4 regions of the Rhizobium sp. SVR5-9E genome follow, and region 2 is predicted to be linked to each of the others. Evidence: predicted binding sites of a transcription regulator. Region 2 holds the regulator's gene; each other region holds the start of a gene.
What was found. The regulator PhoB, encoded in region 2, activates phosphate uptake and scavenging genes when phosphate is short. The targets are predictions, from matches to a motif close to TGTCATNNANCTGTCAT.
Positions count from the first base shown of each region.

Region 1: phnC (phosphonate ABC transporter ATP-binding protein) is a predicted target of PhoB. The motif match lies at 2,717-2,733, and genes of this name have one in related genera.
Region 3: ACPYOJ_RS02255 (BtaA family protein) is a predicted target of PhoB. The motif match lies at 2,440-2,456, and genes of this name have one in related genera.
Region 4: olsB (l-ornithine N(alpha)-acyltransferase) is a predicted target of PhoB. The motif match lies at 3,363-3,379, and genes of this name have one in related genera.

Region 1 is NZ_JBNDHS010000071.1:9,958-15,263, forward strand. Features, by position in the region: gene ACPYOJ_RS25170 (ATP-binding cassette domain-containing protein) at 1-682, shown strand, start outside; gene ACPYOJ_RS25175 (phosphonate C-P lyase system protein PhnL) at 704-1,444, shown strand; gene ACPYOJ_RS25180 (alpha-D-ribose 1-methylphosphonate 5-triphosphate diphosphatase) at 1,431-2,603, shown strand; gene phnC (phosphonate ABC transporter ATP-binding protein) at 2,822-3,643, shown strand; gene phnD (phosphonate ABC transporter substrate-binding protein) at 3,701-4,615, shown strand; gene phnE (phosphonate ABC transporter, permease protein PhnE) at 4,682-5,306, shown strand, end outside.
Region 2 is NZ_JBNDHS010000021.1:9,110-14,415, reverse strand. Features, by position in the region: gene ACPYOJ_RS12560 (acetylornithine transaminase) at 1-695, opposite strand, end outside; gene ACPYOJ_RS12555 (GcrA family cell cycle regulator) at 1,112-1,645, shown strand; gene phoB (phosphate regulon transcriptional regulator PhoB) at 1,712-2,395, opposite strand; gene phoU (phosphate signaling complex protein PhoU) at 2,430-3,143, opposite strand; gene pstB (phosphate ABC transporter ATP-binding protein PstB) at 3,186-4,001, opposite strand; gene pstA (phosphate ABC transporter permease PstA) at 4,017-5,306, opposite strand, start outside.
Region 3 is NZ_JBNDHS010000002.1:199,603-204,908, reverse strand. Features, by position in the region: gene ACPYOJ_RS02265 (glycoside hydrolase family 25 protein) at 1-351, opposite strand, end outside; gene ACPYOJ_RS02260 (class I SAM-dependent methyltransferase) at 478-1,098, opposite strand; gene ACPYOJ_RS02255 (BtaA family protein) at 1,149-2,393, opposite strand; gene ACPYOJ_RS02250 (serine hydrolase domain-containing protein) at 2,571-3,950, shown strand; gene ACPYOJ_RS02245 (transglycosylase SLT domain-containing protein) at 3,976-4,914, opposite strand; gene ACPYOJ_RS02240 (LysE family translocator) at 5,024-5,306, opposite strand, start outside.
Region 4 is NZ_JBNDHS010000077.1:2,944-8,249, forward strand. Features, by position in the region: gene ACPYOJ_RS26055 (TrmH family RNA methyltransferase) at 1-531, shown strand, start outside; gene lspA (signal peptidase II) at 528-1,031, shown strand; gene ACPYOJ_RS26065 (hybrid sensor histidine kinase/response regulator) at 1,087-3,324, shown strand; gene olsB (l-ornithine N(alpha)-acyltransferase) at 3,428-4,303, shown strand; gene ACPYOJ_RS26075 (NADP-dependent malic enzyme) at 4,364-5,306, opposite strand, start outside.

The DNA of each region.
Region 1 (5,306 bases), on a different contig from region 2:
TCCCGGCGAAGTGCTGGGCATCGTCGGCGAATCCGGCTCCGGCAAATCGACGCTGCTTAGAATGATGAACCTCGAAGACAGGCCCGATGACGGCGAATACAGGCTGGCGCTTCCCGGCCGTGAAGACCTCAATCTCTTCACGCTCGACCGTTTCGAGCGGCGGATGCTGCGGGCGCGCCATATCGGCATCGTTTACCAGAACCCGCATCTTGGTCTCCGAATGAACCATACGAGTAGCGGCAATGTCGCCGAGCGGCTGCTGATTGCCGGCGAGCGGAATTTTGCTGTGCTTCGCGCCCGCGCGAAAGGCGCGCTCGATGCCTCGGAATTTCCGGTAGCGCGCATGGATGCCCGCCCGGCAGAATTGTCCGGCGGCATGCAGCAGCGCGTGCAGCTTGCCAAGGCGATCGCGCTCGAACCGGCCCTACTTCTGCTCGACGAGCCCACGACGGGGCTCGATGTGAGCGTCCAGGCGCTGGTGCTCGATACGCTGAAGCGGCTGCAGCGCGAGCGCCGGATCACTATCGTCATCGTTTCGCATGATCTCGGTGTTATCCGCACCATGGCGGACCGTGTCATGGTGATGCGCAACGGCGAAGCCGTCGAAGAGGGCCTCGCCGACCAGATCTTCCAGGATCCGCAGCATGAATACACGCAACAGCTCGTGCATGCGAAGCTTTGACAGGAGGCTGACCCGGTGAACATGCACACACATCCTGCCGCTCCCGCGCAAACGATCCTCTCTGTCCAGGGGCTGGCCAAGCATTTCGAGATGCATCATCTCAAACGCACGCTGCACGCCTTCGACAAGGTCGATTTCGAGCTGCGCGAGGGCGAATTCATCCTGCTGACGGGAGAAAACGGCGCCGGCAAATCAACCCTGCTGCGCACACTTTACCGTTCCTATCTGCCGCGATCAGGCCATGCCTATTACCACACGCGCGAAGGCGTCATCGACCTGACGGTAGCAGCCGATGTCGATATCGCTCTCCTGCGGCGCCGGGAGATCGGCTTCGTAACGCAGTTCCTGCAGGCGCGACCGCGCGTAGCGGCCGAAGAATTGGTCGCCGAACCGCTGCGCCTTGCCGGCCGACCTTATAGCGAAGCGATCGAAGAGGCCCGCCGCTGGCTCTCCGCCTTCGGCGTCAAGCCTGGACTCTGGGCCGCCTACCCCTCCACCTTTTCCGGCGGCGAGCAGCAGAAGGTCAATCTGGCGCGTGCGCTCATCCTGCCACAGCGGCTCCTGTTCCTCGACGAGCCGACCGCTTCGCTCGATAAGAATGCGCGCCGCGCACTTGTTGCACGTCTCGCCGAGCTGAAAGCCGCGGGTGTCGCGATGATCGGCGTCTTTCATCACCCCAACGATGTCGCGGATCTCATCGACCGCGAAATCAGCCTTCAAACCAAACAGATCCACGATGGAGCAGAGAATGTGGTTGAGTGATTTCGAAATCGTGCTGCGCGATAGGACCATACCGCGCGGCGCAATTAGGATCGAAGATGGCATGATCGCTGACATCAGAGAGGAGCCAGTGGCTTCGGCCGATATTGCCGGCGATGGCAGGCTTCTGCTTCCGGGTTTTATCGACATGCATGGCGACATGATCGAGCGCGAGATCGAGCCGCGGCCGAATGTGCGCTTTCCGCTGGAGCTCGGCATTTTCGAGCTCGACAAGAAGCTCGCCGGCAACGGCATCACCACCGCCTATGCGGCCCTGTCCTTCCATGCCAACAGCAGCTACGGCCATATTCGCTCGGAAGAACATTCACGCTCGATCATCCAGACCCTCGTTGAGCTCCGAAAAAACGATCTTCTGATCGACCATAGAGTTCATGCGCGCTTCGAAATCACCTTCACCCACGCCCGCGTCGTGATCGAAGATCTGCTGCGAGCCGGCGCCCTCGATCTCATATCGCTGATGGACCATACCCCAGGTCAGGGCCAGTATCGCGATGTCGAACGGCATATCGAGACGATCGCGCGCAACAACAAGATCACCCTTGAGCAGGCTGCCCAGCGCGTGCGCGAACGCATGGAAAACCGCGCCCAGAACAATGACGCGGTCGACAATCTGCAGGGCATCGCTGCGACGGCGCGCGACCATGGCGTCATCATCGCCTCCCACGACGATGACAGCATCGAGAAGGTCGCAATCGTCGAGGGGCTGGGGACGCGCATCAGCGAGTTTCCGGTAACGATGGCCGCCGCTCAGGAGGCCCGCAAGCTCGGACTTGCGACCGCGATGGGCGCGCCGAACGCACTTCGCGGACTATCCTATTCGGGCAATCTTTCTGCCCGCGAAGCCTATGAACGCGGCGTTCTCGACATCCTGGCGAGCGACTACCATCCCTCCGCCATGCTTCCGGCGGCCATCGCGCTTGCGGATGCCGGATCGGGCGGATTGCCGGCTTCTGTTGCACTGGTCAGCGCCAACCCCGCCAGGGCGCTCGGGCTTACAGACCGCGGGGTGATCGAGATCGGACTGCGTGCCGATCTCGTCATCGCCGAACACGGCCGCCTTCCGCGGGTACGGGCAACCTTCTGCCGGGGCAAACAGGTCTATTCGGACGGAATTGTTTCGCGATTCCAACAGGCTGCGTAAGCGGCCTGATGCCGAAGGGCCGTGTAAACTCCCTCCTGACAAAATACATCCGGAAAGTTCGGATGTATTACTTGATGAAAACAGTGTAACTACCGACAAATATTGAGAAATTACTTAATAAAACTGTCATACGGGAATGCTATATTCCATTTCATAGGCTGGCATTTAAGTATAATTCAGTTGCGTCTTTGACGTTTCTGACAAGCAGAGGTCTTCCGGTGCTTGAACTTCACTCCCTCAAGAAGAAATTCGGTCAAACACACGCAGTCGACGACGTAAATCTGTCGATCGATGCCGGGCAGATGGTTGGCATCATCGGTCGCAGCGGGGCGGGCAAATCGACGTTACTCCGGCTGATCAACCGCCTGATCGATCCGACATCCGGCACTGTCATGTTCGACGGCAAGGACATCACCAAGTTGCGCGGCCGAGAGTTGCGCCTCTGGCGTGCCTCCTGCGCCATGGTGTTCCAGCAGTTCAATCTGATCGAGCGCATGGACGTCCTGACCAACGTGCTGATCGGCCGCGTCGCCCAACACGGGTTCGTCTCTTCCATGCTGCGCCGCTTCACGGATGAGGAAAAGGAAATGGCGATCCGTGCGCTCGACCGGCTCGACCTCGTGCCACAGGCGCTGCAGCGGGCGGGCACGTTATCAGGCGGACAGCAACAGCGCGTCGCTATCGCCAAGGCGCTGGTCCAGAGCCCGAAGATCATGCTTGCCGACGAGCCGATCGCGTCGCTCGACCCGGCCAATGCGACGCGCGTCATGGAGGCGCTGCGCAAGGTCAACCGCGAGGACGGCATTACCGTTCTCGTCAATCTTCATACGCTCGATACTGCTCGCAACTATTGCGAACGCATCATAGCCATGCGGGCCGGGCGGGTGCGCTTTGACGGCGCACCGGCGGATCTGACTCAGGAACGGGTCCGCGAAATCTACGGTACGGACGATTTCGACGCAGAAATCGACGAGGCCGTGACATCCACCTCATTCAACGCAGGTCGAACCGTAAAAGAGAAGGTCTACCAGGCGGTATGAGTTTCGCCCGCGGCTCCGTTAGGCCGCTGGCTTTCCTTTTGCAACAGGAGAGTTGGAATGAAAAACGTCCTCATGCTTGCGGCCGTAACGGCTGCACTTGCCCTTTCCAGCCAGGCCCATGCCGACGGTTGGAAAGACCAGTACAAGACGATCCGTCTCGGCGTTCTCTCAGGCGAAAACGAAAAGGACCGCATCGCACGCCGCGTCGGCTTCCAGCAATATCTGGAAAAGGAACTCGGCGTGAAGGTCGAGATCTTCACCGCCGGCAATTATGACGGCGTCATCCAAGCGCTCGCCTCCGACCAGATCGAATTCGCCTTCCTAGGCTCCTCGGCCTATGCCGCCGCCTATACCGAGACGAATGGCGGCGTCGAACCGCTGCTCGCAAACCAGGAACAGGACGGCTCGACCGGCTACTATTCGGTCATCACCGTTCGTTGCGATTCCGGCTACAAGTCGGTCGACGACCTGAAGGGAAAGGTGCTGGCGTTTGCCGATCCGGATTCGACGTCCGGCTATGCCGTGCCCTTCTACAACCTCGTCAAACAAGGCTACGATCCGAAAACCTTCTTCTCGGCCATTCCCTTCTCCGGCGCCCACGAAACCGGAGTCATGGCCGTCGCCAACAAGCAGTTCGACGCCGCTGCGACCTATGTCAACAACGAGGTTAGCGGCATCCCGCAGCGCATGGAATCCAAGGGCATGATCCCGAAGGGCGAGATCTGCCGTATCTGGCAGTCGCCGGAAATCACCAATGGCCCGTTCACCACCCGCACCAACCTGCCCGCCGACATGATTGCTGAGGTCAAGGCGGCGGTAAAGGCAACGCCGGAAAAGGCGCCTGACGCTTTCAAGGAAATGAGCGGTGGCGACAACTCCACCTCCAAGGGTTATGTCGACGTCGACCACCAGCGGTACCAGTGGATCGTCGACATGCGCGACTGGCTGAAGAAGCAGCGCCGCAACGGCTGACATCCCTCATCCACGTCATGCACGGGAGCGCCGTTCCATCCGGCGCTCCCACGACCAGGATCCGATATGACGACCGCGACACCCTCCATCACCATCCGCCGATTCGAAGCCGAATACCGCCTTGTCCGCAGCCGCGCCAAAACCGTGCAACTTGTTTCGCTCACGCTCGTTGCTGCCGCTGTTCTGCTGACGGCCTGGACGGGCGGCTTCTTCGACATGACCGAGGTCAATCTGCCCTCAGGTGAGCGCATCACCACCTGGAAATTATGGGCCTCCCTGCCCCGCCTCGGCGAATATCTCTACAAGACGCTGCCGCACTTGCGTATTGAAACGCTCGGATCCGACCTTGCCGAGTGGTTTTGGCGCTGGCCGGTCTGGCTCGAACTGCTCGGCGAAACGATCCTGATCGCTTATGTCGCGACGTTCTTCGGCGTCGTCGGCGCCTTCGTCCTCAGCTTCCCGGCCGCCCGCAACCTCAGCCCTAACAGCTTTCTGCTGATCGCCTCCCGCCGCTATCTGGAGGTCATCCGCACGGTCCCCGATATCGTCTGGGCGCTTATATATGTCTTCTGCTTCGGCGTCGGACCACTTGCCGGTGTGCTGGCGATCGCCACCCATGCGACGGGTTCGCTCGGCAAGCTCTATTCCGAGGTGAATGAGAATATCGACATGCGGCCGCTGGAAGGCGTCA
Region 2 (5,306 bases):
TCGTAGGCAAACAGCTTGCCCGTACGGCCGACACCGGTCTGAACCTCGTCCAGGATCAGCAGCAGGCCCTTCTCGTCGCAAATCTGGCGCAGCGCCCTCATGAACTCGTTGGTCGCCGGGCGGATGCCGCCTTCGCCCTGTACCGGCTCGATGAGGATGCCGGCGGTCGCGTCCGTGATGGCGGCTCGGACTGCCTCGATATCGCCAAAGGGAACCTGGTCGAAGCCCGGCGACTTCGGGCCAAAACCCTCCAGATACTTCTCCTGGCCGCCAGCAGCGATCGTCGCCAGCGTGCGGCCATGGAAGGCACCTTCAAAGGTAATGATATGGAAGCGCTCGGGATGGCCCTTGGAATACTGATATCGGCGCGCCGTTTTGATCGCGCATTCGAGCGCCTCTGCCCCTGAATTGGTGAAGAACACCTTATCGGCGAAAGTGACGTCCGTCAGCCGCTTTGCAAGCGCTTCCTGCCCGGGAATTTCATAGATGTTCGATAGGTGCCAGACCTTGTCGGCCTGCGCCTTCAAAGCCTGGACGACGTGCGGATTGCTGTGGCCGACCGACGTCACGGCAACGCCTGCCCCAAAGTCCAGATAACGTTCGCCGCTTTCGGTTATCAGCCAGACGCCCTCACCTCGCTCGAACCGCAGAGGGGCACGAGAATAGGTGTCATATAGCGGCGCGGCTTCAGCCATGGCGCGGTCTCCTGTCGAGGTTGGGGCAACCGGACTCCGGCTAAAAACCGGGTCCAAAAAATTAAAAATGCCGCCTTTCGGCGGCGAGTGACACTATTTACTTTTCGCACTGCAATGTCAACAAACTGCGAGTTTACCGCGTGCTGCAACATAAAGCCAAAGGAACTTATTTTATTAACAGCTAATGTTGCAGAAATGACTCGCACGGCCAGCAAGTTGGGGAAAACTTGAAATTCGATTCATCCGGATTCCCGCGACTCTTGTCACGGAGTCAGCCTCACACTAGGTTAAAACTCAATTACTAGACTGCATGCGGCGGAACTAGTCACCAAAATTAGTCAAGCGTTTCCTGCTTCGGACACATCCGAGGCAATGGTGAGGGATTCTGCCTTCACAACGCTAATCGGAGACAGGGCATGAACTGGACAGACGAGCGTGTCGAAAAACTCAAGAAGCTTTGGTCCGAAGGGCTGAGCGCGAGCCAGATCGCCGCACAGCTCGGCGGCGTGAGCAGAAACGCAGTCATCGGCAAGGTCCACAGGCTTAGCCTTCCCGGCCGCGCCAAAGCCGGCGGCACTGCGACGACGGTGCGCGCGCCGAAGCGCAATACCTCGGCTCCCCGCGCGCCGAACTATGCCTCGCGGATTGCAACCCGCACGGTCACGCGCCAGTTGGGCGCGACGATGCTCAAGGAAGAGATCGAAGTCGACCTGATGGCGGAAATGGAATATCGTCCGGCCGCGAACGTGGTCGTACCGATTTCCCGCCGTCTTGGCCTGACCGAGCTTACTGAACGCACCTGCAAGTGGCCGGTCGGCGATCCGCTGAAGGATGATTTCCATTTCTGCGGCTGCGAAAGCAACGACTCTTCTCCCTATTGCAGCTACCATCAACGCCTGGCTTATCAGCCGGTCAACGAGCGCCGCCGGGCAGCCGCCCGCGCAAACTAAGCCGGATAAGAGACAAAAAATAACGGGCCTCGCGGCCCGTTTTTTATTTCCTCATGGGAGCGGCAATCAGGCTTCCATCGAATATCCAGCGCCGCGGACCGTGCGGATGACATCCTGCATGTTGGAGAAGTTCAGCGCCTTGCGCAGGCGACCGACATGGACATCGACCGTGCGCTCGTCGACGTAGATGTCGTGGCCCCAGACGCCGTCCAGAAGCTGGGAGCGCGAGAAAACGCGGCCGGGCGACGACATCAGGAACTCCAACAGGCGGAATTCGGTCGGGCCGAGCCGGACTTCGCGGCTCTTGCGATGAACACGATGGGTCTCGCGGTCGAGCTCTATGTCACCGCATTTCAGGACCGTGGAGAGGACCTCGGGCTTGGCGCGGCGCAGCATCGCCTTGACGCGGGCAACGAGTTCAGGTGTCGAGAACGGCTTGACGACATAGTCGTCAGCTCCGGTCGAAAGACCGCGCACGCGCTCGCTCTCCTCGCCGCGGGCTGTCAGCATGATGATCGGCAGACGCTCGGTCTCCGGCCGCATCCGAAGGCGGCGGCAGAGCTCTATGCCGGACACGCCCGGCAGCATCCAATCCAGGATCAGAATGTCCGGCGTCCGTTCCTGAAGGCGTATCTCGGCCTCGTCACCACGCAGGATGGTATCAACTTCAAAACCTTCGGCTTCAAGATTATAGCGAAGGAGCACGCTGAGTGCCTCTTCGTCTTCAACGACTGCAACTCTCGGGATCATTCGATTACTGTCTCCTGGGGGCCGGATTCGGAGGTTATTCCGTTACCGCGCCGACGGTGTTGGCGGTATCGTCCTTCGGACGCTCGCCTTCCGGCTGGGCACCGGTCGCCATGTAATAAATGGTTTCGGCAATATTGGTGGCGTGGTCACCGATGCGTTCGATATTCTTCGCGCAGAAGAGAAGATGCGTGCAACTGGTGATGTTGCGCGGATCCTCCATCATGTATGTCAAAAGCTCGCGAAACAGCGAAGTGTACATCGCATCGATTTCTTCATCGCGCTCGCGGATCGACTTGGCCTTGTCGGCCGCTCGGCTCGTGTAGACGTCGAGCACTTCCTTGAGCTGGACGAGCGCCAGTTCGGAAAGGTGCTCCAGGCCGCGCGCGAGCTTTCGCGGAACGCCGGCGCTCTGAACGGCGATGACACGCTTGGCAGTGTTCTTGCCGAGATCGCCGACGCGCTCGAGATCAGCCGCGATGCGAATCGAGCCCATGATTTCGCGAAGGTCGGAAGCCATCGGCTGCCGGCGTGCAATCGTGACCACCGCCTTTTCGCCGATCTCGCGCTCGGCATGGTCGAGGATCACGTCGTCCGAGATGACCTTCTGCGCCAAGGCGGTATCGCTATTCACCAGCGCTCGGACAGCGTCCGATACCATCTGTTCGGCAAGTCCGCCCATCTCCGAGATGCGGCGGGACAGGAATTTGAGATCGTCGTCGTACGCAGAAAAAATATGTGTCGATGCCATGGGGAACGTCCTTGATTGTCTCTACATTTCTGACGCCAAAGATCAGCCGAAGCGGCCCATGATGTAGTCCTGGGTGCGCTGATCGTCCGGATTGGTGAACATCTTGTCGGTATCATTCTCCTCGACGAGATTGCCGAGGTGAAACATAGCGGTTCGCTGCGAAACACGGGCAGCCTGCTGCATGGAGTGCGTCACGATGACGATCGTGAAATTCTCGCGCAGCTCATGGATCAGCTCTTCGACCTTCGCGGTGGCGATCGGATCGAGCGCCGAGCACGGCTCGTCCATCAGAATGACTTCGGGGCTGACGGCAACGGCGCGGGCAATGCAGAGGCGCTGCTGCTGGCCGCCGGACAGCCCGGTGCCGGTTTCGTGCAGGCGATCCTTGACTTCGTTCCAAAGGCCGGCGCGCTGCAGGCTGTGTTCAACGATCTGGTCCAGATCGGCCTTCGACTTCGCAAGACCATGGATGCGCGGACCGTAGGCGACGTTCTCATAGATCGACTTCGGGAAAGGGTTCGGCTTCTGGAAGACCATGCCGACGCGAGCACGAAGTTCGACGACGTCGATATCCGGATCGTAGATATCGTCGCCGTCGAGAGTGATTTTGCCGGTAACGCGGCAGTTGTCGATCGTATCATTCATACGGTTGAGACTGCGCAAGAAGGTGGACTTCCCGCAGCCGGACGGGCCGATGAGTGCGGTAACGGTGTTTTCGCGGATGTTCAGCTTCACGTCGAAAAGCGCACGCTTGTCGCCATAGTAAACCGAGACGTCCTGGCCGATCATCTTGTACGGGATCGTATTCATTCGTTTGTCCAGAGCCTTCTCAACTGCTGCTTCGGTTAACATGTTCATGAATATGTACTCCGTTTACCAGCGACGCTCAAAGCGACGGCGCAAGAGAATGGCTCCAAAGTTCATGACAATCAGGAACAGGAGCAAGACGATGATGGCACCAGAGGTGCGTTCGACGAAGGCGCGTTCTGCTTCGTTGGCCCACATATAGACCTGCACCGGCAGCGCCGTGGACGGATCGAGCGGGGTGGCCGGCGCACTTGCAACGAAGGCGACCATGCCGATCAGGAGAAGCGGCGCCGTTTCGCCAAGCGCGTGCGCCAGGCCGATGATCGTGCCGGTCAGGATGCCGGGCATCGCCAGCGGCAGGACGTGGTGGAACACCATCTGCATCTTCGAGGCGCCGAGGCCAAGAGCAGCCGCGCGGATCGACGGCGGCACGGCGCGCAGCGCGGCACGGGTGGCGATGATGATCGTCGGCAAGGTCATCAGCGACAGCACCAGGCCGCCAACCAGCGAAGCCGAACGCGGCAGGCCGGCGAAATTGATGAAGACGGAGAGGCCGAGCAGCCCATAAACGATCGACGGCACGGCCGCGAGGTTATTGATGTTCACCTCGATCAGATCCGTCACCTTGTTCTTGGTGGCGAATTCCTCAAGGTAGATCGAGGCGGCAACGCCGATCGGCAGCGAAAGAACCAGAACGATCAACATCAGGTAGAGCGAGCCGACCAGAGCCACGCCGAGGCCGGCAGCTTCCGGGCGGCTGGAATTGCCGTTGGTGAAAAGGCCGGTATTGAACTTCTTGAAAAGCGCACCGCTTGCCTTCAGTTCGTTCATCCAGCCGACTTGCTTGTCGTTCACCTTGCGGTTTTTCTCATCAACAGAGAGATCGATCTGCCCCTTGTTGGCGCTATCGACATTGGCATCAGCCAGAACCGTGACGTTGACGGTCTTGCCAATGAGCGACGGATCGGCGACGACCGTGTCGCGCAGTTGGATCGGCGCGCCCTTGGAAAGCATGGCCGTCGCGTCACGGACGTCCGGACGGCTGGAAGGGTTGAGCTTCAGCTGCTTGACAATCGCATCGCGCAGCAGCGCCCCGTAGTTTGCCGCGATCAGCACTGACGGATCGGTAGCGCGCTTGTTGCTCGGATCGATGGTCTTCTCGGTAAATTCGACCGGCAGCGTGATCGCCGTCTGCTGGAAGGCCGTGTAGCCGTTGCGAACAACCGTCGACAGCAGGATCGCCAGGAAAATCAGACCGAAGGAGATCGCGGCAATACCATAGGCCCTAAAACGGCGCTCCGCGGCATAGCGGCGCTTGATGCCTATATCGCGGCGCTCGGGTGCTTTCGAAATTGT
Region 3 (5,306 bases), on a different contig from region 2:
GAAATAGTAGAAGTGATAGGGGGCATGCGGGATTCCGACAGCGCGGGCACGCTGCCAGTATTCGTTGAAGCGCGGGTCGAACCTATCCTTGCCTTCGGTTGCCTTGATGAAGGCAAACGCGACGCCGGAATTCTTCACGGTCTGCCAGTCGATATCGCCCTGCCACTTGGAGATGTCGATGCCGTGGATTTCGTTCCGGTTCGGGTGGTTGGCCCCGAAATCCTGCGGGTCGGAATCCTTGAAACGGGTCTGCGGCTTTACGGATGCTGTATCGAGATAATCATATCCCGCTGACGTACAACCGGCGAGCATCAACGCCAAAGGCAGGACGCATAACAAAAGCCGGCGCATGGATGTCCCGTCGTGAGCCGAGTGATCTGCTTGCCCCACAGTCTGACCTTCGAATGACGAGTTTCAGTAGAGGAATCCCCCTCATTCCAGCATATCAACGTAAAAAATCGGTTAGTTTCAAGCTAATTATGAACGCTCGGAGACAATAGACGCCCGCCAGGCGTAGCCCCGGCCGATCTGCTCGAACGACAATCTCGCCTTATTTTCATGAGCTTGCGCTTCCAGAACTTCGCGCAAATCGGCTCGTGGCGTGACATGAAATTTTCCAAGCCATGCCTTCAGCATCGTCCGGAACCAGCGCGGCAAATCCTCCTGCTGGCCGAAATCGACGATGTGCAACTGTCCTCCCGGGTTCAATGCGGCGATTGCGGCATCGACCGCGCGTTGCCAATCGGGAATCATCGAAAGCGCATAGGAAATCAGGATGCGGTCGAAACCGCCGAGCCCGAATTCTCGCGGCGTGAACGCCGTGGCATCGGATACCCGAAAGTCAGGAATCGTGGCTTTCGTGGCGAAGGTCTTGCGCGCCGAGATCAACATTTCCTGCGAAATGTCGAGGCCGTAGAGCTTGGCGCGGGGAAAGTGACGATGTGCGAGCGCCAGATTGCGGCCGGTCCCGCAGCCGACTTCCAGCAGCGTACCGCCTTCCGGAACATCCAGATGACGGATCGTCCGGTCGCGGCCGAGCAGGTAGTATTTGCGGGTCAGATCATACACGTGGCGCTGGTAGCGATACATGCCATCCATCAGATTGGCATGTCTTTCTGCTTTGCTCTCCACGATGGTGCGGATCTCGGTCACGCCTTCTTCCCGTAGATGTGGAAGCCGCCATAGATCGCCGAGCGGTCGAGCACGGTCATATCGCGGGACTTCTCCTCGAAATATTCCCACTGGTCGCGGATCGCCGCAGAAAGGCGGCCTTCGATGACGCTCTTTTCGGCAGCCGTCCGGAAAATGACGCGGGCGCCGGGGCGGGCTGTGCGGCTGATCTCCGCCCACAGATCGTTCAACTGCTGATCGGTCATCCAGTCCTGCGCGTCGAGCAGGACATAGCGGTCGCGGGAGGCGGCCGGCTCGCCGGCGAGAAGCTCGGTGAAGCTTGCATGGTGGACATTGACGCGATCGACGTTGGCGCGGATCACTTCGTAGTGCTCCGGCTTCAGGTAAGTCGGAAGCGGGCCTTCGTCTGCAGCCGCGTAACGGCGGCCGAAGGCTTGCCAGGCGAAATAGTTCTCGCGCATCGGGAAATGGCAGGCGAGCTTTTCGAGGCGATGCTTCAGCACCGGCGCGATCGACTGATCGGCGGCGAGGCTCGCAAGTTCGTCATATTGCTGCGGCGGGATACCGAGCCCGAAAAGGGAGCTCTTACGTCCAGTGATCCAGCGCACGACGGGTTTTTCGAAGAGCGGCGCAACCTGCTCGTCGAAGAATTGCCGCTGTTCGCGGATCGAACCGGTTTTCGTCATTTGCCGGAGATCGACGCCGTGCAGGCGGGCGAGCAGATGGGCCGCGCCGATGAAGCGGCCGAGCAGGCCGGTTTCATAGATGTTGCGGTCGAAGACGGTGATGCGGCGGCGACCGAACTTGCGGCCGTTCCAATAAGAGCGCGTCGCTTCGTCGAGGCTAGGCGAGAGAAAGCGGTCGAACGCATGGCTGTTCGAGCGCTCGTTGGGCATGGCGAGGAAGCGGACGAGATCGGCATGGCTCGGAAGATGCCGGAAGGCGGCAAGCTTCAGGCGGTTCAGCGCGATGTGATGCGGGTTGAGATCGACCACGTCGATGGAGGCGGGTGCCTTGGAAAGATAGGCAAGCATGTTGCAGCCGCCCGAGCCGATCGTGACGATGCGATGGTGCGGCTGCAGTTCCATGGCCTGCATGTCGAGGTCCGGATCTTCCCAGATCTGCGGATAGACGAGGCCGGAAAAGAGCAGGCCGAAAAGCCGTTCCGAAAAGCCGTCCTTGGAAAATGCCTTGTGGCGGAGAAGAGCGTCCTTGAGTTTCCGGTTCTTGCGGAAGCCGGTATCCGGTGCAAATTCCGTCATATGAGTCTGTCACCCTTTTAGCGTTCAGGGCGTGTAGCGCGTCCCTGCTACAGTTTGATGACGCAGACTGTGGGTAGGCTTTCTACAGGAATTGACTGTCACGAAACGCCGTTTACGTCGTCATGCTCTTTTTTGTGAAAGCGTTTCCTGCTTCTCTCCGTTCGTGGAGGGAATGATATGCGACCTATTCGGCGTACCCTGAAGGCGCTCACTGCAACCATCGTCGCCATCGTGGCTGGTGGGGCGATCTGGCTTTATGTTCGGCCACCGGAGCTCCTGCGCGTCGGTGACGGCTATGCAGCAAAGATCGTCTGCTCGAACGTGTTCATGGCAGGACGGGATCCGCAGGCAGTCCTCAATAACGATGTGCAAGCGCCCGGCAATCCGCTGTTGCGCCTGATACGCGTTTCGGTCGATCGCGAGCAGGGGCGTGTGACGGCGCGCATCCTTGGTCTCTTTGCACCCAGCTATGCTCTCTATCGCGGGGTTTTCGGCTGCACGAGCGTGCCTGACGGCGATTTCGAGGCTGCCGCCAAAGCCACGCCCTTGGATCCAGTTCCGCCTGCCGAGGAGAACACCGCCCTGTGGCCGGAAGGCGAGGGCGTTGCCGCCGCCAATGATGGAGAACTGGCGTCTTTGTTGGCGAACGAGGCGCTCGCCGGTCCGCAGATGCGCGCGATCGTCGTCGTTCACAATGGCCGGATCGTCGCGGAACGCTATGGCGAAGGGTTCAGCGCAAAGACGCCGCTGCTCGGCTGGTCGATGACCAAGACCGTCAACGCGGCGCTCGTCGGTCGCGCGATGTACGAAGGAAAGGGCAATTTCGAAACGACCAGCCTGTTGCCGGAGTGGAAGGACGATGAGCGGTCACGCATCAAGCTCCGTGACCTGCTGGGGATGGAGAGCGGTCTTGCCTTCAATGAGAATTACGGCAGCGTCGCGGATGTAACGCGTATGCTCTATCTCGACCCCGACATGGTTACGCTTCCCGCCAATGCGCCATTGGAGGCGGAGCCGGAAGAGCGTTTCCGCTATTCGAGCGGCACATCGGTCCTGTTGTCGCGGATATGGATGGATTGGATCGGCGGCCAGCAGAAGGCGCTTGCCTATCCGACTGACGCGCTTTTCAGACCGCTCGGTATGTCGAGCGCGGTTCTCGAAGCTGATGCTCGGGGCACCTTTGTCGGCAGTTCGTATCTCTACGCGACGGCGCATGACTGGGCGCGTTTTGGACAGTTTCTGCTGCAGGACGGCGTCTGGAACGGCCAGCGGCTGTTGCCGGAAGGATTCGTCGGCTTCATGCGCACGCCGACCCGGTCGTCGGGCGGCACATATACTCAGGGCCAGGCATGGCTCGCTGCCCCGGGCGGCGATACGAGCACCGAGGCCGGGCTGCCGGAAGATACATTCTGGCTGGAAGGGCACGACGGGCAGAGCATGGCAATCGTGCCTTCCGCCAATCTCGTGTTTGTCCGGATGGGGCTGACGCCAAGCTCGCTAGGCTACAAGCCGCAGGTGCTGCTGAAACAGGTGCTGGCCGCGCTGCCGGCCAGTTGACTAGGCATTACAGGCGGGGTGGTTTTTAGTAGGTGCCCTGGGCGATGTCCGTCATGCCCTTGCGTTTTGCATCGTAGTAGTAGCCGCGGGCATAGAGCTTGACGGCGTCTTCTTCATTGCTGTTCGAAACGAGCCATGCGCCGCGCAGATATTTCGCGGCATATTTGATGTTGGTTTCGGCATCGAGCAGGCCGTTGGGCTGGCCGTCATAGCCCATCGATTTCGCCGTGTTGTACTTGATCTGCATCAGGCCGAAATAACCGCGCTTGTTGTAGGCGTTGGGATTGTAACGGCTTTCCCGATGCACGACGCGATGGATCAGCGATTCAGGGACTTCGTAGAGCTTCGAGTACTTGCTGATCAGCTTGCTGATAAAGCTTTTTTCAACGGTGGGAGCGGTGTCGACGTCGCTGTCGCTGAACATCGGCGGCGCGGCCGGCGGATCCATCGGGGCGGACTCGTCGAACGTGAAGTCCGACATCGAGCGCTGCGTCGCGCCAATGGAAGCAATGGCGGCCAGAGCGCCACTCTGCGGCGTCGTCGCCGCGAAGGCAAGCTGGGTCGATGGCGAGGGCGGAGTGCCCGGGCGCGGCGTGGGCACGACCGACTGGATCGCCGTCATTTCCGGCGTCAGCGGGATCTGGGTTGCCGCGGCCGCCATCTGTTGCATGGCGGGATCGGCAAGAGCTTCCGTCCCAGGCATAGTCATCGCGTCGGCGGTGAGGGCCGGTGTTGCCTGCGGGCTGGCCGCGGCGAATGCGTCTGCGGGCTGGCTGGTGCCGTCAGCGGCCGGTACCGCTGCCATCATCATTGCATCTTCGCCGGGCTTGGGGGTCGGAACAACGGTCTGCACGGCGGTCAATTCCGCCAGGGACGTGTATTCGACGGTCGAGCATCCCGCAACGCCGCCCAGCATCGTCAAGACAAGGCCGCCTATCAGGACGGATAACCCCTTCGCTACCATTCTGTCACTTTCGCGATTCGCGCCGCCCTGGCAGCGATTAAGTTACTGAAAACCTAAGCCCTGATTTTTCCATTAACTTATTCGTGGTTGTGTCGCAACCCACCCAGCCTCAGGCGGCGATGCGGCGATAGCCCGCGGTCACGGCGCCGGCGGCGATGAGCAGCGTTCCACCGGTACGGTTGACCGTGCGCTGCACGCTTGCCTTGCGGATCAGGCCGCGCGCGGCATTCGCAAGAAGCGCATAGCAGGAAGCATTGATCGTCGCGAGAATGAGGAAGGTCAGCTCCATGACGAGCATCTGTTCGAAGAAGGGATTCGCAGGATTGAGGAACTGCGGAACGAAGGCGACGAAGAAAACGATGCTCTTCGGATTGAGCGCCGTCACGATATAG
Region 4 (5,306 bases), on a different contig from region 2:
ATGGTCGTCGGAATTTTCGAGCACCGCTGGAAGCCGCTGAAGGAAATACGCCCGAAGGACGGAGAGACGTGGATTGCGCTCGACCGCGTGCGCGATCCCGGCAATCTTGGCACGATCATCAGAACGGCGGATGCCGCTGGCGCCTCCGGCGTGATCCTTCTCGGGGAGACCACGGACCCCTTCTCGCTCGAAACCGTGCGCGCCACCATGGGCTCCGTCTTTGCCGTGCCCGTCGCCAAGGCGACGCCTGAAGAGTTTATCGCCTGGAAGAAATCCGCAGGCGTGTCGGTCGTTGCCACACACCTTGCCGGCTCCGTCGATTACCGCACGATCGACTACAGGAAGAAACCGGTCGTCATCCTGATGGGCAATGAGCAGTCCGGCCTGCCGGATCAGCTGGCAAGGGAGGCGGATGCGCTTGCGCGGATACCGCAGCAAGGGCGTGCGGACTCCCTCAACCTTGCGATTGCCAGCGCCGTCATGCTTTTCGAAGCGCGCCGCCATCTCCTTTCACTTTCCGAGGGCAAATGACCGAACAGCCGCTTGACCGTCCTGCGCTCTTCTCGCGACCGCTGCCCATCCTGATCTTCATTCTCGTCGCGGTCGTTATCGACCAGATCGTCAAGATCGCCGTCGATCATTATCTGCCGCTACACGAGGCGGTGCCGGTCATCCCGATGCTGGCGCTCTACCGCACCTACAATCTCGGCGTCGCCTTTTCGATGCTGTCGGGAATGGACGGCTGGTTCATCGTCGGCATGCGGCTCATCATCGTTGCGTTCGTCATCTGGCTCTGGCATCGCACCTCGAACGATCGATGGATCGCGCATACAGGCTTTGCGCTGATTATTGCCGGCGCGCTTGGCAATCTGATCGACCGCTTTCTTTACGGGCACGTGATCGATTACATTCTCTTTCACACCCAGACTTGGTCCTTCGCGGTCTTCAACCTTGCCGACAGTTTCATCACGGTTGGCGCCGGCTGCGTCATCCTGGACGAGCTTCTGCAGCCGAAAAAGGCGAAAGGCTAAAACTTTACGCTTTTCCTGAAGGCATTCGGAACGGCGACTATGTTAGCCAGCGATTATGCACAGTCTGGCTCAGATGCAGGAACGACTTGCCGCCGCATTTGACGCTGCTGCCAAGCCGCATGATCCGCGGGCAGCAAATGCTGCTGCATGGCCTGTGACTGCAAACCGAAGGCGGCCGCTCCGCATCCTTCTCTCCTACTGGCTCGGTGGCTTCGGCTTTTGCGTGGCTATCGCGCTGCTCATGCTCGGGCAGGCTGGTGGGCTCGAACTGTTCGCCATCGGCCTCGCCGTCCTCGCTATGGCGCTCTTCGGCTACGCGGCAGGCCGCCGGACAAAGCCCCGGCAAGGGAGCGGCAATCCGCTGCCGGCAAGCCATGCCGCGGAGCTCTTCGCCAATGTTCACGATGCACTTGGCGATATCACCGTAACCCGCACGATCGACCGGCGGATCGTCGGCGCCAACGCCACTTTTTGCCGCCTGACAGGACGTCCGAAGCCTAAAGGACAGACATGCGAGGAAATCGGCATCGCCTTTCGCCCGAGCGCCGATCCGCATCGCTTCGATGTCGAGATTTCGACGCCGGAAGGACAGCGCGTCTTTGTCTGGCATGACGTTGTCACGCGCGATCCCGCAGACGGCCGCCTGCTGATTCAAAGTGTCGCCCGCGACGTGACTGCGGAGCGCCTTTCTACGCAGGCACGCGAGGAGGCACGCCAAAAGGCCGAATATAACAGCGCCGCCAAATCCCGCCTGCTTGCGACCGTCAGCCATGAAATCAGAACGCCGCTATCGGGCATTCTCGGGATGACGCACCTGCTGGAGCAAGCCCAGATGACCCAGGAGCAGCAGAACTATGTTGGCGGCATCCGCCAGTCCGGTCATGCGCTGGTCCAGCTCGTGGAAGACCTCCTCGACTTCTCAACCATCGAGGTCGGCCGCTTCCAGCTTCGTCCTCGTAGCGAATCGCTGCGGCAGCTTCTCGAAAGCGTCGTCGAGATGCTGGCCCACCGCGCCCATGAGAAGGGCATCGAGATTGGCGCGACGGTTTCCTCCGACGTGCCGGAATTCATGAGTTTCGATCCTGCCCGGCTGCGCCAGGTGCTTTTCAACGTCATCGGCAATGCAGTGAAATTTACTCAGGCCGGTGGCGTTTTCATCCGCGTGTCCTTGGATGGCGACGACCTGGCGATCACCGTGTCGGACAGCGGTCCCGGTATGACGGCGGACGAGCAGGCGCGGATCTTCGGTGAGTTCGAGCAGGGAGGAACCTTGATGGAAAAAAGCGCCGGCACCGGGCTCGGCCTAACCATTTCCGCCCGCATCATGCGTGAGTTCGGAGGAACGCTCACTGTCGCCAGCGAAAAGGGCAAGGGCAGTGAATTCACGATCCGCTTTCCCGCCGGCATCCCGGAAGACGGCCGTGGCCGGCGCAAATTGCTGCTTGCCGGCAATATTGTCCTGCTTCTGGCGCCAGCCGGTGCGGCGCGCGCCGCCATCGCCGAGACGATCGTCGCGCTTGGCGGCGAATGTCATTTGGTGGGCGATGGCGAAGAGGCGCGGCAAACGCTTCTCGCGATTGCCGCGAGAGGCCACCGCCCGACAGACATTATTGTCGATCACCGCATGTCTGCCGAATTTACCAGGCACCTCGCCGACCGTGTCGAAATTGCTGATCTCGGTCTGCGCAAGACCCTTCTCGTCAACCCGGAAGAGCGCAACGCCCACCCGCTTGATCTTTTCGATGCCTGGCTCATCCGGCCGCTTCGTGAGCAATCACTGATCGACGTACTGCGTGGCCGCATGCGCGGAATGGAGAAACGCGACGCGCTGAACGACAACCAGCCCGGCTTCGCGGCTGCCCTTCCCGAGCCGAATATGCAAGGAGGGCTGAGTGTCCTGTTCGGCGAGGACGATCCGATCAATGCGATGCTCATCCGTGCCATGCTGGAAAAGGGCGGACACCGCGTTCACCACGTCGAAGATTTCGAAACGCTGCTCGACTGCGCCCTTGCCGAAGGCAGCACCCGGCCGGACATTATCATCAGCGATCTCACGATGCCCGGCGGCGAAGGCGTTGAAATGATCGGCCGGTTGCGCGGTCACGAACGGCGGCTGCAGGTCGTTCCGGTGCCGGTGATCGTGCTGACTGCCGATAGCCGGGATGAGTCGCGCCGCCAGGTACTACTGGCCGGTGCAAATCGTGTGATGCTGAAACCTGTCGACCCAATCCGGCTATTGACGGAAATCCATGCCGTCGCAGCCCTTTCCGCTCGCCGCGCCGAAGCGCTCTGAGCGGGGTGACAAAAACGGCGTATTTTCCGTAAACTCCATGTCACTTTCCTGTCGCATAGAAGTGTTTTATGACACGCCATGAGCCGGCAACCGGAGAATCAGCATGTCTATCGACATCCTTAATCGCGACACGACGGCGGAGGCTGCTCCGCCTGCAACGCCTGTTGCGCCAAAGGAAGGCGACGTCATGGGCCGCATCGGCAACCTCGAAACCCGCCTCGCCCGCAACGCGCGCGAGATCGATGCGGCACAGCATGTGCGCTACCGGGTTTTCGTTCAGGAAATGCAGGCACAGCTCCCGCCGGAAGCCATGCGCCGCGAACGCGATTTCGACGCTTACGACGCCTTCTGCGATCACCTTCTTGTTCTCGACAACTCGATAGAAGGCGATACGGAAGACCAGATCGTCGGCACCTACCGCCTGCTGCGCCAGGACGTAGCCATGGCGAATGGCGGTTTTTACTCGGCTTCCGAATTCGCGATCGACGAGCTTCTCGCACGCCATCCGGACAAGCGTTTCATGGAGCTCGGCCGCTCCTGCGTGCTGCCGGAATACCGCACGAAGCGCACGGTCGAACTTCTGTGGCAGGGTAACTGGGCTTACGCGCTGAAGCACGGCATGAGCGCCATGTTCGGTTGCGCCTCCTTCCCCGGCGTCTATCCGGAGAGCCACGCGCTGGCGCTTTCCTTCCTGCACCATACCGTTCTTGCCAAGGGCGAATGGGCAGTCAGCGCGCTGCCGCATCTGGCGCGCGACATGGATCTGATGCCGCAGGAAGCCGTCAACCCGAAGAAAGCCCTGATGGCGCTTCCGCCGCTCATCAAAGGATATCTTCGCCTCGGCGCCATGGTCGGGTCGACGGCTGTTGTCGACCATGCTTTCAACACGACGGATGTGCTGATCGTGCTGCCGATCGCGAGCATTTCAGATCGCTATCTGAACTACTACGGCGCCGACGCCGGCCGTTTCGCAAGCTGATTTCCTGGAAGTTCAATCAAAAGCCCGCCTCGAAAGCTCGAGGCGGGCTTTTTGTTGGGATCACCCTGCCGAGTAAGCTGCAATCGCGGCCATATTGACGATGTCGGAATCCTTGGCCCCCATCGAGGTGATCTGAACGGCCTTGTCGAGGCCGACCAGGATCGGGCCGATGACCGTCGATCCGCCAAGCTCCTGCAGCATCTTCGTGGAGATCGAGGCCGAGTGGAAGGCTGGCATGACCAGCACGTTTGCCGGCGCAGACAGGCGGCAGAACGGGTATTGGTCCATTACCCTGCGGTTCAACGCCACATCAGCCGCCATCTCGCCGTCGTATTCGAAATCGACGCGACGCTTATCGAGGATCTTCACCGCCTCGCGTATGCGCTCCGAGCGTTCACCCGAAGGATGGCCAAAGCTCGAATAGGCGAGCAGCGCAACGCGCGGGTGATAACCCATGCGGCGTGCAAGACCTGCCGCTTCCTCGGCAATATCCGCGAGTGCCTCGGCGGTCGGCATGTCGTGAACCGCGGTATCGGCAACAAAGACCGTGCGGCCGCGCGCAAGCACCAGCGAAACGCCAATCACGCGGTGGCCCGGCTTCTCATCGATGCAGCGGCGCACGTCTTCCAGCGCCGTCGAATAGTTGCGGGTGAGGCCCGTGACCATGCCATCCGCATCGCCGAGCGCGACCATGCAGGCGGCGAAATGATTGCGGTCGTTATGGATGAGGCGTGTCACATCACGGTGGAGATAACCGTCCCGCTGCAATCGTGCATACAAATAATCGATATAGACTTCGCCACGGGTCGAAATGCGTGCGTTGACGATCTCGAGGCCCGGCCGGTTAAGGTCGATGCCGGCACGCTCCGCTGTTGCCCTTATCAGGTCTTCGCGGCCGAGAAGGATTGCGGTGCCGAGCTCCTGGTTGGCATAAGACATCGCCGCGCGCAGGACCTGCTCCTCTTCTGCCTCGGCGAAGACGATGCGCTTCGGGCGCCGGCGA